DNA from 3 places in the Rhizobium ruizarguesonis genome. Region 1 is predicted to be linked to each of the others. Evidence: riboswitches for the same ligand, from Rfam matches in the RefSeq annotation. Region 1 holds a riboswitch; each other region holds the start of a gene.
What was found. Region 1 has a riboswitch for thiamine pyrophosphate ahead of thiM (hydroxyethylthiazole kinase). Riboswitches for the same ligand answer to the same signal wherever they lie in the genome.
Positions count from the first base shown of each region.

Region 2: another riboswitch for thiamine pyrophosphate. It lies ahead of J3P73_RS22770 (YkoF family thiamine/hydroxymethylpyrimidine-binding protein); the one in region 1 lies ahead of thiM (hydroxyethylthiazole kinase).
Region 3: another riboswitch for thiamine pyrophosphate. It lies ahead of thiC (phosphomethylpyrimidine synthase ThiC); the one in region 1 lies ahead of thiM (hydroxyethylthiazole kinase).

Region 1 is NZ_CP071680.1:483,617-487,968, forward strand. It holds gene thiD (bifunctional hydroxymethylpyrimidine kinase/phosphomethylpyrimidine kinase) at 1-141, opposite strand, end outside; gene thiE (thiamine phosphate synthase) at 138-773, opposite strand; gene thiM (hydroxyethylthiazole kinase) at 770-1,573, opposite strand; TPP riboswitch at 1,624-1,720, opposite strand; gene J3P73_RS30370 (ABC transporter ATP-binding protein) at 1,865-3,553, opposite strand; gene J3P73_RS30375 (acetamidase/formamidase family protein) at 3,550-4,352, opposite strand, start outside.
Region 2 is NZ_CP071678.1:4,656,031-4,660,382, forward strand. It holds gene J3P73_RS22750 (ArsR/SmtB family transcription factor) at 44-385, opposite strand; gene J3P73_RS22755 (SDR family NAD(P)-dependent oxidoreductase) at 489-1,259, opposite strand; gene soxR (redox-sensitive transcriptional activator SoxR) at 1,434-1,898, opposite strand; gene J3P73_RS22765 (NADPH-dependent FMN reductase) at 1,982-2,596, shown strand; TPP riboswitch at 2,822-2,935, shown strand; gene J3P73_RS22770 (YkoF family thiamine/hydroxymethylpyrimidine-binding protein) at 2,926-3,558, shown strand; gene J3P73_RS22775 (ABC transporter permease) at 3,646-4,352, shown strand, end outside.
Region 3 is NZ_CP071682.1:433,067-437,418, forward strand. It holds partial or broken gene J3P73_RS36290 (IS5/IS1182 family transposase) at 1-152, opposite strand, end outside; gene J3P73_RS36295 (hypothetical protein) at 365-676, shown strand; gene J3P73_RS36300 (hypothetical protein) at 824-1,000, shown strand; gene J3P73_RS36305 (hypothetical protein) at 1,086-1,796, shown strand; TPP riboswitch at 2,017-2,128, shown strand; gene thiC (phosphomethylpyrimidine synthase ThiC) at 2,222-4,045, shown strand; gene thiO (glycine oxidase ThiO) at 4,047-4,352, shown strand, end outside.

The DNA of each region.
Region 1 (4,352 bases):
ACCTTGCGTGTTCTGCGCCGTCAGCGCGGTCAGCACCGCCATGCCGTAGACGCCGCGGGCGGAAAAGGCCTTGAGATCGGCCTGGATGCCGGCGCCGCCCGAGGGATCGGAGCCGGCGATCGAGAGAACGTTGCGGATCATGCGCTGACCTTTCGAATTTCTGCGGCGATGCGGCGCGTGGCCGCTTCCGGGTCGGGCGTGCCGCAGATGGCGGAAACGACGGCAAGCCCCTTGGCGCCGGCGGCGAACACTTGGGCGACATGATCCGCCTTGAGCCCGCCGATCGCGACCGACGGCACTGGCGAGGCCTTCACCAGCTTGGCAAGACCGTCAAAACCGATCGGCTGCTTGTGGTCGGCCTTGGTCGGCGTCGCAAACACTGGCCCGACGCCGGTGTAGTCGATGAGATCAGGATCGACGGCACCGGCGAGCGCCTCGTTCTCGACCGACAGGCCAAGGATCATGTCGGGGCCGATCATCGTCCGCGCTCTCATCGCATCCATGTCCTCCTGGCCGATATGCAACCCGTCGGCGCCGATGGCGATTGCCGCCTCGACATCGTCGTTGACGATGAGAAGGGCGCCGGTCCCATTCAGCGCCTGTTTCAAGGCACGGCCGGTCTCGATCATCCCGATGGTGCCGGCATGTTTGTCGCGCAGTTGCACCATGGTGGCGCCGCCGGCAACGGCAAGGCGCGCGGTTTCGACCATGCCGATCCCGGCGCAGAGATCGGGGTCAAGGACGAGATAGAGCGAAAGGTCGAAGGCCTTCATGCGGCCGATATCCTTGCCCTGGCGTCAAGCGTTTCGGCGTCGAGCGCGGCCAGCGCATCGAGGAAGCGCCAGGAGAAGGAGCCGGGGCCGGCCGCCCCAAGTGCTGCCTCCTCGCCGGCGATGGCAAAGGTTGCAAGTGCCGCAACCGTCGCGCCGAAGATATCCTCAGGTGCCGTCGCGGCAAAGGCGCCGACGAGGCAGGTGAGCGAGCAGCCGAGTGCTGTGACTTGCGGCATCAAGGCCGAGCCGCCTTCGATGCGCACGGCCCGCTCGCCGTCGGTGACGAAATCGACGGCGCCGGTAACGGCGACGACCGCCCGCTGACGCTCAGCGAGCCATCGCGCCGAACCTTCCGCCTGTTCGACCGGATCGCGGCTGTCGACCCCCTGGCCACGGCTCTCTCCGCCGGCCAACGCGATGATTTCGGAAGCGTTGCCGCGGATGATGGCTGGACGGAGCGCCAGGAGGTCGGCGACCGCGTTGCGGCGGAAGGCAGTGGCATAATGGGCGACCGGATCGAGCACCCAGGGTTTGCCGGCTGACGTCGCCGCCTTCGCCGCCGCCTGCATGCCGTCGATCCATTGCGTCGACAGCGTGCCGATATTGATTGTCAGCGCACTGGCGATCCCGGCGAACTCGCCGGCTTCTTCTGCGGCATGCACCATGGCGGGCGAGGCGCCTGATGCAAGCAGAACATTTGCGGCGATGTTCATGGCGACGTAATTGGTGATGCATTGAACGAGCGGCGGCTTCTCGCGCATCGCCTTCAGCATCGCTCCTGGTGTGGTCTTGGTCTGCATGTGGCCCCTTTCAGGCGGGGGCGGGCACGGGGCGGTTCGTGCGGGCTGTGCCGCGACCCCGAGCGACTCCCTCCGCCGGCATTATCCGGTTCAGGTTCGAAGGGTGCTTCTCAGCCCGTCGGTCGACGAACGCCCCTGTCTCTCATCGCGCTCTTTTTCGCAGAGAACGGGGCTGATGTCACCTCGAAAATGACAATCCTGCGACCGGCGCGGCGGCGCGTCTCTTTTACGAAACGCGGTCAGCCGACGAGGCGCTCCTCGTCGACATTCTAGTCAGTCTCAAACCTTCAATCACGCATGCGCTTCCCTGCCGCGATAGACCTCCGGATCGGGGATCGGAACCGCGGCGATCAGCGCGCGGGTATAGTCATCCCTCGGGTTCTCGAAGATATCCCGCCGCGTGCCGGTTTCGATGATGCGGCCGGCGCGCATGACGGCGACGTTGTGGGACATGCGCTCGACGACGGCCATGTCGTGGGAGATGAAGAGATAAGCGAGCCCCATGGTTTCCTGCAGTTCGAGCAGCAGGTCGAGCACCCGGGCGCGGACGGAGACGTCAAGCGCTGCGACGCTCTCGTCGGCGACGATCAGCTTTGGCTCCAGTGCCAGCGCCCGGGCGATGCAGATGCGCTGGCGCTGGCCGCCTGAAAACTCGTGCGGATAGCGCGTCGCTGCATCAGGCGTCAGGCCGACCCGGCGCAGCAGTTCGGCGACGCGGTCTTGCCGTTCGCTGTGGTTGCCGATGCCGTGGATGAGCATCGGTTCGCCGATCGCCTTGCCGACGGCCATGCGCGGGTCGAGCGAGGCATAGGGATCCTGGAAGATCATCTGCGCCGAGCGGCGCACGGGCCGCATCTCGCGCTGGCTGAGGCCGGCGATATTGCGGCCGTCGATCAGGACATTGCCCTTGAAGGGGATGAGGCCGAGCACGGCCTTGCCTGTCGTCGATTTGCCCGAGCCGCTTTCGCCGACGAGACCTAGCGTTTCACCCGGCAGGATATCGAAGGAGACGCCGTCTACGGCTGCAACCGGCGGCTTGCCCTTGAAAAACCGGCTTGCGGCATTGCCATAGGTGACGGTGAGGTCGCGCACGTTCAGAACCGGCGTGCGGTCCGGATGCAGCGTCTCGACGGCGCGCTGCGTGATGCGCGGTGGATGATCGGTGCCGGCAAGCGCGCCGAGCCGCGGGACGGCGGCCAGCAATTGCTGCGTATAGGCTTCCTTCGGCCGCTGGAAGACGGCGAGCGCCGTTCCCTGCTCGACGATCCTGCCATTCTGCATGATGACGACGCGATCGGCCATTTCGGCGACAACGCCCATGTCGTGAGTGATCAGGATGATCGAGGCGCCGAATTCGCGCTTCAACTCGCGCATCAGCCTGAGGATTTGCGCCTGCACGGTGACGTCGAGTGCCGTCGTCGGCTCGTCGGCAATCAGCACCTTCGGCCGGCAGGAGAGCGCCATGGCGATCATCACCCGCTGGCGCATGCCGCCGGAAAGCTCGTGCGGATATTGCTTCAGCCGCCGGGCCGGCTCGGTGATCTGCACGGCATCGAGCATCTTCAGTGCCACCGCCTCGGCATTGTCGCTGCCCTGGTGCGCGCGGATTGCCTCGGTCAGCTGGTTGCCGACCGACATGACCGGGTTCAGCGAGGTCATCGGCTCCTGGAACACCATGGCGATATCGCCGCCGCGCACGCTGCGCATCGCCCGGTCGGAAAGCCTGAGCAGGTCGCGCTCGCCAAGCAGCACGCTGCCGGAGGCGACCTTCAGCGAGGCCTTCGGCAAGAGCCCCATGATCGACAGCGAGGTGACCGACTTGCCGGAACCGGATTCGCCGGCAATGCAGAGCGTTTCGCCGCTTGCAAGCGCGAAGCTGACATCCTGCAGCACCGGCTTGCGGCCTTCGGGTGTGCGGGCATCGACGCTCAGATTGCGAAGGCTGAGCACCGGTGCTGCGGCGGGCATGGCTTCGTTCACGCGAACACGATCCTCGGGAAGTAGAAGGAAACCACCCAGTTCGGCTGGTCGACGATCTCGCTGATGCGCAGATCGCCGCAGACCGAGCAGAGCAGATAGGCATCGATGGCGCTCATGCCATGTTCGGCGCCGAGAAGATCGATCATGCGCATGACGCTTTCGCGCGCCCCGGTCATCAGGTCAGGGCCGATGCCTGTCGTGACCTCGTAGCCGGCGCCGTCGAGATGGCGCGTCACCGGTTCGGTCGTGGTGAAGCGCGGCGTCTGCAGCCTGGCGTCCTTGACGAGCTCGATCGTCGCTTCGACGTTCATCTGGCTTTCGATCGCCGTGCCGCAGACTTCGCCATCACCCTGGGCGGCATGGGTATCACCGATCGAAAACAGCGCGCCGTCGACCTCGACGGGCAGGTAGAGCGTTACCCCCGCCGTCAGGTCGCGGATGTCCATGTTGCCGCCGACGCGACGCGGGGGAACGACGGAGTGGGTGCCGGGCTCGGCGGGTGCGACGCCGATCGTGCCGGCAAAAGGCTTCAGCGGCACGCGGCCGCCCGGACCGTAAAGGGCTGGCACCATGCTGTTGGCGTCATAAGACCAGACATGCAGCGCCGGGTCCTTGAACTGGTCGGCAAGCAGGCCGAAGCCCGGGATATTGGCCGTCCAGCCGACGCCCGAGGGAATGAACTTGCGTAGCGTCACCTTCAGCGCATCGCCGGGTTTCGCGCCTTCGATATAGACCGGGCCGGAGACCGGGTTGATCTTGCCGAAATCGAGCGCGTTCAGCGTTTCCAGCGTCGCGTCGC
Region 2 (4,352 bases), on a different replicon from region 1:
AGTTCATCTTTGACGCAGCAGCTGTGCTCCGCAAGGGCGGTCGCTAACTGTTTTCTGCAGCCGGAAAAAGATCGAACAGCGATTCGAGGAAGGCAAGCACGCTGACATTGCCGATGCTGTAATAGACCAGCCGGCCCTGACGGCGCGTATGGACCAGGCCTTCGAGCCTTAACCGCGCCAGTTGCTGCGAGACCATTGCCTGCTGTATGCCGAGGATATTTTCGATTTCACTCACCGTCCGCTCCTCATTCGCCAGTATGCAGAGAATCAGAAGTCGGGTCTGGTGCGCTAGCGCTTTCAGCAGATCGCTCGCTTCGTGGGCTTTTCCAGCGAGTTTGTGCAATTCCTGGCCGGTCATCCCCGGCTCGGGTTTGGGCAACGGCATTCTGTATCTCGGAAGGGAGGCGATGAGGTAGATCAGCACAATAGCATATTCGCAAAAGCGAATTGGTCAAAAGTGATGAAATGCCAAAAAAGGTCCAAGCAAATCAGCAGATAAGCTGACCGCCGTTGATCTCGATCACCTGTCCAGTGATGTAGCCCGAGAGCGAGGGAGCCGCCAGGAACAGATAGGCGGGAGCGCAGTCCTCCGCCGTGCCGAGCCGCTGCAGGGGGATGGATTTTCTCGTCTGCTCAAGCTTTTCGCGGGAGGAATAGCGCTCATGGAATTCCGTCTCGATCGTTCCTGGCGACACGCAATTGACGCGGATTCCGTCCGGTGCAAGCTCGCGGGCAAGCGCCTTGGAATAGGTCGCAACGAAGGCTTTCGAGGCCGAATAGATCGAAGAACCGGGGCTGCCACCGGTCAGCGCCGAAATCGAAACCGTGTTGACGATGGCAGCGCCTTCAGCCGCCTTCAATGCCGGCAGCAGCGCCCGCGTCAGCGCCACTACCGATGTCTGGTTGAGCCGCACGACCGCCTCATATTCTGCGTCGGTGAGTGTGGCAGCGGGAAAACGACCAAGCATGGTGCCGGCATTGTTGACGAGCACATCGACCTTGTCGAAGAAGGCGAGAGCATCTTTAGCAAATTGCGCTGCCCCGCCGACTGCGGAGAAATCGGCATGCAGCAGCAGCGCCCGTCTTTCGGATTCAGCCGTCAGCAGGAAATCCGGCAGGTCGCGTCCCGGCTTTCGCCCGGTATGGACGATCACCTTCGCGCCGCAGTCCAGGAACTGCCGGGCCACTTCAAGGCCGATGCCGCGACCGGCGCCGGTCACGACCACATTGCGATTTTCGAATAGTCTGGGATGGAACACGAAGCCGTCCTCCTCGCGGACAGTGCCGCCGGTTGCGTCATTCGCCCTTAACATATGAGCGCGCCGACCGAAAGAAAGGCAGGCGTCGATCTTTCCGGAAGAGACTTGGTCTCTGCCTGGGGAGACTAAGGTCCCGCCCTGGAGAGACTGGTCTTCCCGAGCAGTTCCAGCCTTTTAGTTTTCGGTCTCCAGAAGCCGCGCGCCTGGCCCCTCTTTGCCAAGCCGGTCACAGGGATTGCGCAACGGACAGCTTTCGATCGACAGGCAGCCGCAGCCGATGCAGCCGGTCAGACGGTCGCGCAGCAGGCTAAGCCCCCTGATTCGCGCGTCGAGATCATCCTTCCAGCGCGCCGAAAGCGTCTGCCAGTCGCCGACGGTCGGCGTGCGTCCCTGCGGCAGAGACTCGAACGCCGCCTGGATTTCCGAAAGCGGAATGCCGACACGCTGCGCCACCTTGATGATGCCGAGCCGGCGAAGCACATCGCGCCCATAGCGCCGCTGATTGCCGCGGGAGCGAATGCTCGAGATCAGCCCCTTGGTCTCGTAAAAATGCAGCGCCGAGACGGCCAGGCCGCTGCGCTCCGCCACTTCACCGACCGTCAGGAGCTTGCCGAGCGGCGCTGCAGGAATTGTATCCATCGCCTCTTGACCTCAATATTAGTTGAGGTTTTATAACCCTTGCTCCCGCAATCGTAAAGTCCAATCGCAATAAGGAGCGACGCATGCAAACACCCACCAGGCTGGCTGTCATCTATGGGAGCACGAGAGAGGGCCGCATCTGCGACCGGGTGGTCAAATGGCTGACGCAGGAGCTCGTCCGCTTCCCGCAATTTGATATCGACATCATCGACCCGCTCGATTTCGCGCTGCCGGTCAACCGTGACATGACGCACCCCGAAATCGACAGGCTCGCCGGGCGACTTGGCATGGCCGACGCCTTCATCATCGTCACGCCGGAATACAATCACAGCTTCACCGCCTCGTTGAAGTCGATCATCGATTTCTTCCTCGAGCCCTGGCAGGGCAAGCCGGTCGCCTTCGTTTCCTATGGCGGCATATCCGGCGGCCTGCGCGCCGTCGAACAGCTGCGGCTCGTCTTTGCCGAACTCCACGCCGTCACGATCCGCGATTCGGTGAGCTTTGCCGCACCTTGGAACCGCTTCGACCCGGACGGGCGGCTCGACAATCCCGCCGATGCACTGCGTTTGCTCGATCGGATGATGGCGAGGCTGGAATGGTGGACGCGGGCACTCGTCACTGCCCGCAGCGATCGTCCCTATGCCGGAATAGAGCGCCGCGCGTCTTTTAGACCCGCTAAGGACGCTCTATCACTTTGAATCTGCGCATAATCCTTTCCGAAAATCGATTCCGATTTTCGGGGTTATGCGCTAGCCGCCTGAGGCAGGAAGCTCCGGTTCCGTTCCCGGCAGGTACGGAACCATTGGGAACACCCGGGCAGGACCTCCGTCCGGGTGTTTTCCGTCACCTCAGCTTCATTCCGACCGCGCGGACGGGTTCGCAATTTTGCTGTTGCGGGGAGAAAACCCCGGTGATAGTTTCCGCGCAAATAACAGGGGAGCTCCGTATCGCCGGGGCTGAGATGTGAGGTGCAAACCTCTGGACCCTTCAAAGCTGATCTGGGTAATGCCAGCGGAGCGAGGTTCAGATGTTCTCAGGCGCACAAGTGTCACTCTATCCCATGTCCGGCAATTTCGTCGGCATCATTCTCGATGCCGTCAAGGCGCTCGATCCCTATCGCGACCGACTGCGCATCGAGACCGATGACATCTCCACACTGCTGGTCGGCCCGCCTGACATCCTCTTCGCCGCCATGCACGATCTTTTCGTCGCCGCCGCAAGGACCGGCGAGCATTGCGTGCTGTCCGCCGCGGTTTCACGCGGCTGCCCCGGCGAGCCCGACGACGCCATCTGCGGCGTCAACCCTTCCCCCGGCCAGGCGGAGCCGCTTGCCGAGCGCATAAGAGCCGCACTTGCCGCCGTTGACATCACCACCGAGAGCGGACAGCCGACCGCTGCGCAATTCTCGCTCTACGTCATGGGCACCGGTACCCATATGGACGAGATCTATGGCTGCATCGACTTCCTGAAGCGCTCCGGCACTTTCGACCGCGCCAAGAATTTCTGCACCAGGCTTTCTGGTGATGCCGGCGCGGTCTTCGCCACCATTCGTGAGGCCTTCTTTCGCTTCGGCGACCCCGAAGGGCATGTGACCCTCGACATCACGGTGTCGGCCAATACATCGCCGCACGTATTTTCAGACGCGCAAAGGACGCTGTAGCACCTTAAATTTGCTGCATAATTCCTTAAATCGATTCCGATTTAAGGAATTATGCAGCAGCCGACGAAAGCTTGAAATCGAACGCTGATGACACTGTCAAAACCATCGGATCCGCGCCTTGCCGCGCTCCGCGCCGCTCTCTACCGGGGCATACCCGCCTTGCTTGCCGGCTGCGTTTTTTTGGCGGCGTGGGAACTCTATGTCGATCTTTCCGGCATCAAACCATCCATCCTGCCGGCGCCTTCGCGCATCGTCGTCCAGGGCTGGCTGAACCGCGAGGCGCTGATCGCCAACACCTGGCCGACGCTCGGCGCGACACTCGGAGGTTTCGCCCTCTCGCTTGCCTTCGCCTTCGCCGCCTCGATCCTCATGGATTTCGTGCCCTTCATGCGCCGGGCATTGCTGCCGATCTTCATCACCAGCCAGACCCTGCCGCTGGTGGCGATCGCGCCCCTCGTCGTCCTCTGGTTCGGTTTCGGCCTGTTGCCGAAGATCCTGCTTGTGGCGCTCGTCACCTTCTTCCCACTGCTCGTCGCCTTGCTGCAGGGCTATGAATCGACCGACCGTGACATCACCGAATTGCTGAATTCGATGAAGGCGAGCCGCTGGCGCATTTTCCGCCTGGCACGGCTTCCCTCCTCGCTGCCCTATTTCTTCGCCGGTCTGCGGATCTCGATCACCTATGCCGTCGTCGGCGCGATCTTTGCCGAATATGCCGGCGCCGCCCGCGGCCTCGGCATCTATATCCTCAACGCAAAGAACAATTTCCGTCCAGATCTCGTGCTCGCCGCCGT
Region 3 (4,352 bases), on a different replicon from region 1:
AGAACGGCGCAGCCGATGACGCCTTCGGTCTGCTGACCAGGCCGCGACCTCGCCCGCAGACGCCGCCCGATGATGGACTTTTATCGCCCGATTGCCGTTTCGACCAGCGAGCGTTTGCCGTAGCCGTTAGAGAGTTGCCATTTCATGCGGCCGCCAAAGACATGAAATGCGATATATATATATCGAAGTATATACAATAATATATTCCACAACTCACGGATTTCCTACAATAGAAAATGAGATCTGCCAAATTTGAAACGATATACTTTAAAATATATCCGGCACATCTGTTGCGTTGCTTGTCGTTTTCATCAAGTGTCCTGTTATGACGAGTTACGACAGTGCAACAGGAAGATTCTTTCCCATGAATGCCGAAATCTTGCCGGCGACGTCATCGTCGGGAGGCTTGCACAAGGAGCACGACGACATGGATCACCAAAAGAAATCAGACAAGCGCCTTGGCTATTCGCATCTGCGGCTGGCAACCATCGACGGCGTGTCGCTGCCTGGTCTACAATTGTCACTCGACCGGCAGGAGGGCTCTGCGTCGACGAAGAAGACCTTTTTCGAACAATTGCTCCTGGATTTTGCTTTCGGTTGCTACCTATTCTATCCGATCCAGCTGTATGAACATCCCGCAACGAGCGAGAGGACGACAAAGGCGCTAAACCGTTAAGTGAATTGGGAGAATTTGGACCGGCCGCCACGTTCCTCCTTTGAAATCCACGTCTATCAGGTTTCCATATTCCAGGATGGAAGCGCCGGCTCGGTCGCCAACGCTTGCAAACTCCAACAACAGGTCGGCGAGCGGATGGAGGATATCATGAACGACCTTGATGCGACGCAAGCAAAGGACGGCTCGGGCACACAGGCTTCAACAGGTGTGAACCAGCACGGCAGGAACATCGGAAGATGGTATGAAAGTCTATCGGGAACCCGACCGTTAAACGGTACCCGCAAGGCGCAGTTCAAATCTTGCTGCTGGCATCAAATACGCTGACAACGCGCGCTCGCCTGCCAAAATCAAGGAAATTTGACGCGCAGGGTTCGCCCATCAAATTTACTGCAGAAAGGATTCGTTCTCCGTGTCATTTTGTTCTTCGAAACGCATTCGCATCGCCGCACTTGCAGCGACTGCCATCGTCCTGGGCACCCAGATCGCAATTGCGCAAGAACCGTCTATAGGGTCTCAGTGGCTGAACTCGCCGACATCTCGAGTGGAAGCGCTTGCGGTCCTTCAGACCTTGAATGCCAATCTCCTGAGTAACGCCAGTGCTACGTTGACCCTTGATCGCTGGTGCGCCGCGCACAAGCTCGCACCGGAAGGTTCTAAGATTGTAGCTCAGCGTGTGGGCGGGCAAGACAAGCCCGCCGATGAGCACATCCGTGAACTTCTGACCGTCGGACCCGGTGAGCTGATCGCTTATCGCCGCGTCCGCCTGGTCTGCGGCGACCGCATCTTGTCGGAAGCCGACAATTGGTATGTACCCGCAAAATTAACTGCAGAGATGAATCAGGCTTTGAAGACCAGCGATATCGCGTTTGGCAGAGCCGTTCAGGCTCTTAATTTCACTCGCACAAACCTGTCTGCCATGTTGCTCTGGTCCCCTCTATCCGAAGGCTGGGACATGGAGGGCTTAACAGCGCATGAAACAAGTTCCCTCAGCCTGCCGCCGTTCCTGCTCGAACATCGTGCCATACTGAAACTTCGAGATGGCAAGCCGTTTAGCGCCTTGGTCGAAAGCTACACGGACAAAGTACTAGACTTTCCAGTTCCGCGCCTGCTTTCTCAATAGCGCTTCGGTACTCAGCATACTTGCTGAACTGCGCGGGATAAAAATCGACAGCCACGGCATGCGACAAGAGCGCCTGCCTTGCGGAAGCGTGCCGGTCGGGCGACTGACTTGTCGATTCGTTTGATCGCGGCGACCACGCACGGTAGCCTGAGTGTAACCTGACTCCAAGCCGTCGCAGATTGTCGCTTGACAGTCCCCTCGGCAAGCCTCTACCCTTTTTTGCATTCACCAGGGGGGTCCCGGCAAGGGGCTGAGATACTGCTATCGCGCGCAGTGACCCGTTGAACCTGATCCAGTTCATACTGGCGTAGGGACGGTGCAAGCGCTCGAGAGGTTTCGGATTCACGCGTGGAATCCGTGCCGGCGTCTTTCCATCATTCCGGCTGAGGACTGGGTCTCCAAACTCAAACTTGGAGCCTCAAACCATGAATATCGCCGCAAAGAATATCACCCCAACCGTCACCACCGGCCCCTTGCCGGCATCCAGGAAGATCTACATTCGCGGGGACATCCATCCCGACATTTGCGTGCCGATGCGCGAAATCAGCCTGCATCCGACATCGGGCGAGCCGCCCGTTGTCGTCTACGACTCCTCCGGCCCCTATACGATCGACGGCGCCGAGATCCGTATCGAACAGGGGCTGCCCTCACTGCGACGCGACTGGGTTCTCGCCCGCGGCGACGTCGAGGCCTATCAGGGCCATGTCCGTCCCGAAGACAACGGCTTTGCCAGCGGCGAAAGGCTGACGCCTGAATTCCCCGCGCTACGCCAGCCGCTGCGCGCAAAGGACGGCAAGGCCGTCACCCAGTTCGCCTATGCGCGCGCCGGTATCATCACGCCGGAAATGGAGTTCATCGCCATCCGCGAAAATCTCGGCCCCAAAGCGAGGGCCGAAGCCATGGTCCGCAGCGGCGAGAGCTTCGGCGCCCATATTCCCGACCATGTGACGGCGGAATTCGTCCGGCAGGAAGTGGCGGCGGGTCGGGCGATCATCCCCGCCAACATCAACCATCCGGAAGCCGAACCGATGATCATCGGCCGCAATTTTCTGGTGAAGATCAACGCCAATATCGGCAACTCCGCCGTCACCTCATCGATGGCGGAGGAGGTTGAGAAGATGGTCTGGGCGGCCCGCTGGGGCGCCGATACCGTCATGGATCTCTCCACCGGCCGCAACATCCACAACATCCGCGAATGGATCATCCGCAATTCGCCGGTGCCGATCGGTACCGTGCCGCTCTATCAGGCGCTGGAGAAGGTCGAGGGCATTGCCGAGAACCTGAGCTGGGAGGTGTATCGCGACACGTTGATCGAACAGGCCGAACAGGGCGTCGACTATTTCACCATCCATGCCGGCGTGCGGCTTCACTACATCCCGCTCACCGTCAACCGGGTGACCGGCATTGTCTCGCGCGGCGGTTCGATCATGGCGAAGTGGTGTCTCCGTCATCACCGCGAAAGCTTCCTCTACGAGCATTTCGAGGAGATCTGCGACATCTGCCGCGCCTATGACGTCTCCTTCTCGCTCGGCGATGGCCTGCGCCCCGGCTCGATCGCTGACGCGAATGATGCGGCGCAGTTCGCCGAACTGGAAACACTGGGAGAGCTGACCAAGGTCGCCTGGGCGAAAGACTGCCAGGTGATGATCGAAGGCCCCGGCCATGTGCCGATGCACAAGATCAAGGAGAACATGGACAAGCAGCTCGAAGTCTGCGGCGAGGCGCCTTTCTACACGCTCGGGCCGCTGACGACCGATATCGCGCCGGGTTACGATCACATCACCTCTGGGATAGGCGCAGCGATGATCGGCTGGTTCGGCACGGCGATGCTCTGCTACGTCACGCCCAAGGAGCATCTGGGGCTTCCCGACCGCAACGACGTGAAGGTAGGCGTCATCACCTACAAGATAGCGGCTCACGCCGCCGATCTCGCCAAGGGGCATCCGGCGGCACAGCTGCGCGATGACGCGCTCTCGCGTGCCCGTTTCGAATTCCGCTGGGAGGATCAGTTCAACCTCTCGCTGGACCCCGAAACCGCCCGCAGCTTCCACGACGAGACGCTGCCGAAGGAGGCGCACAAGGTCGCGCATTTCTGCTCCATGTGCGGACCGAAATTCTGCTCGATGCGCATCTCGCACGATATCCGCGCCGAAGCGCAGAAGGAGGGACTGGAGGCGATGGCGGCACGTTATCGCGAGGGCGGCGGCCTCTATATGCCGGTAGAAACCCTGCAGCAAACGAGCGAATGAGATGCGTGTTCTTGTCAAAGGGGCCGGCGTTGCCGGCCTGACGGTGGCGCATGAACTGCGCGCTCGAGATGCCGAGGTCACTGTGCTCGATCCATATGACGGTTTCAGGCGTGCTGCTTCGTGGCTCGCGGGCGGAATGTTGGCGCCCTGGTGCGAGCGGGAGAGTGCTGATGTTGCGGTACTCATGCGCGGTCTCACCGCCGCCGACAAATGGGAGGCAATTGTGCCGGGAGAGGTGCGACGAAACGGAACGCTCGTGGTCGCCTCTGCTCGCGATCTTGGTGAACTGCGACGCTTTGCCTGCCGC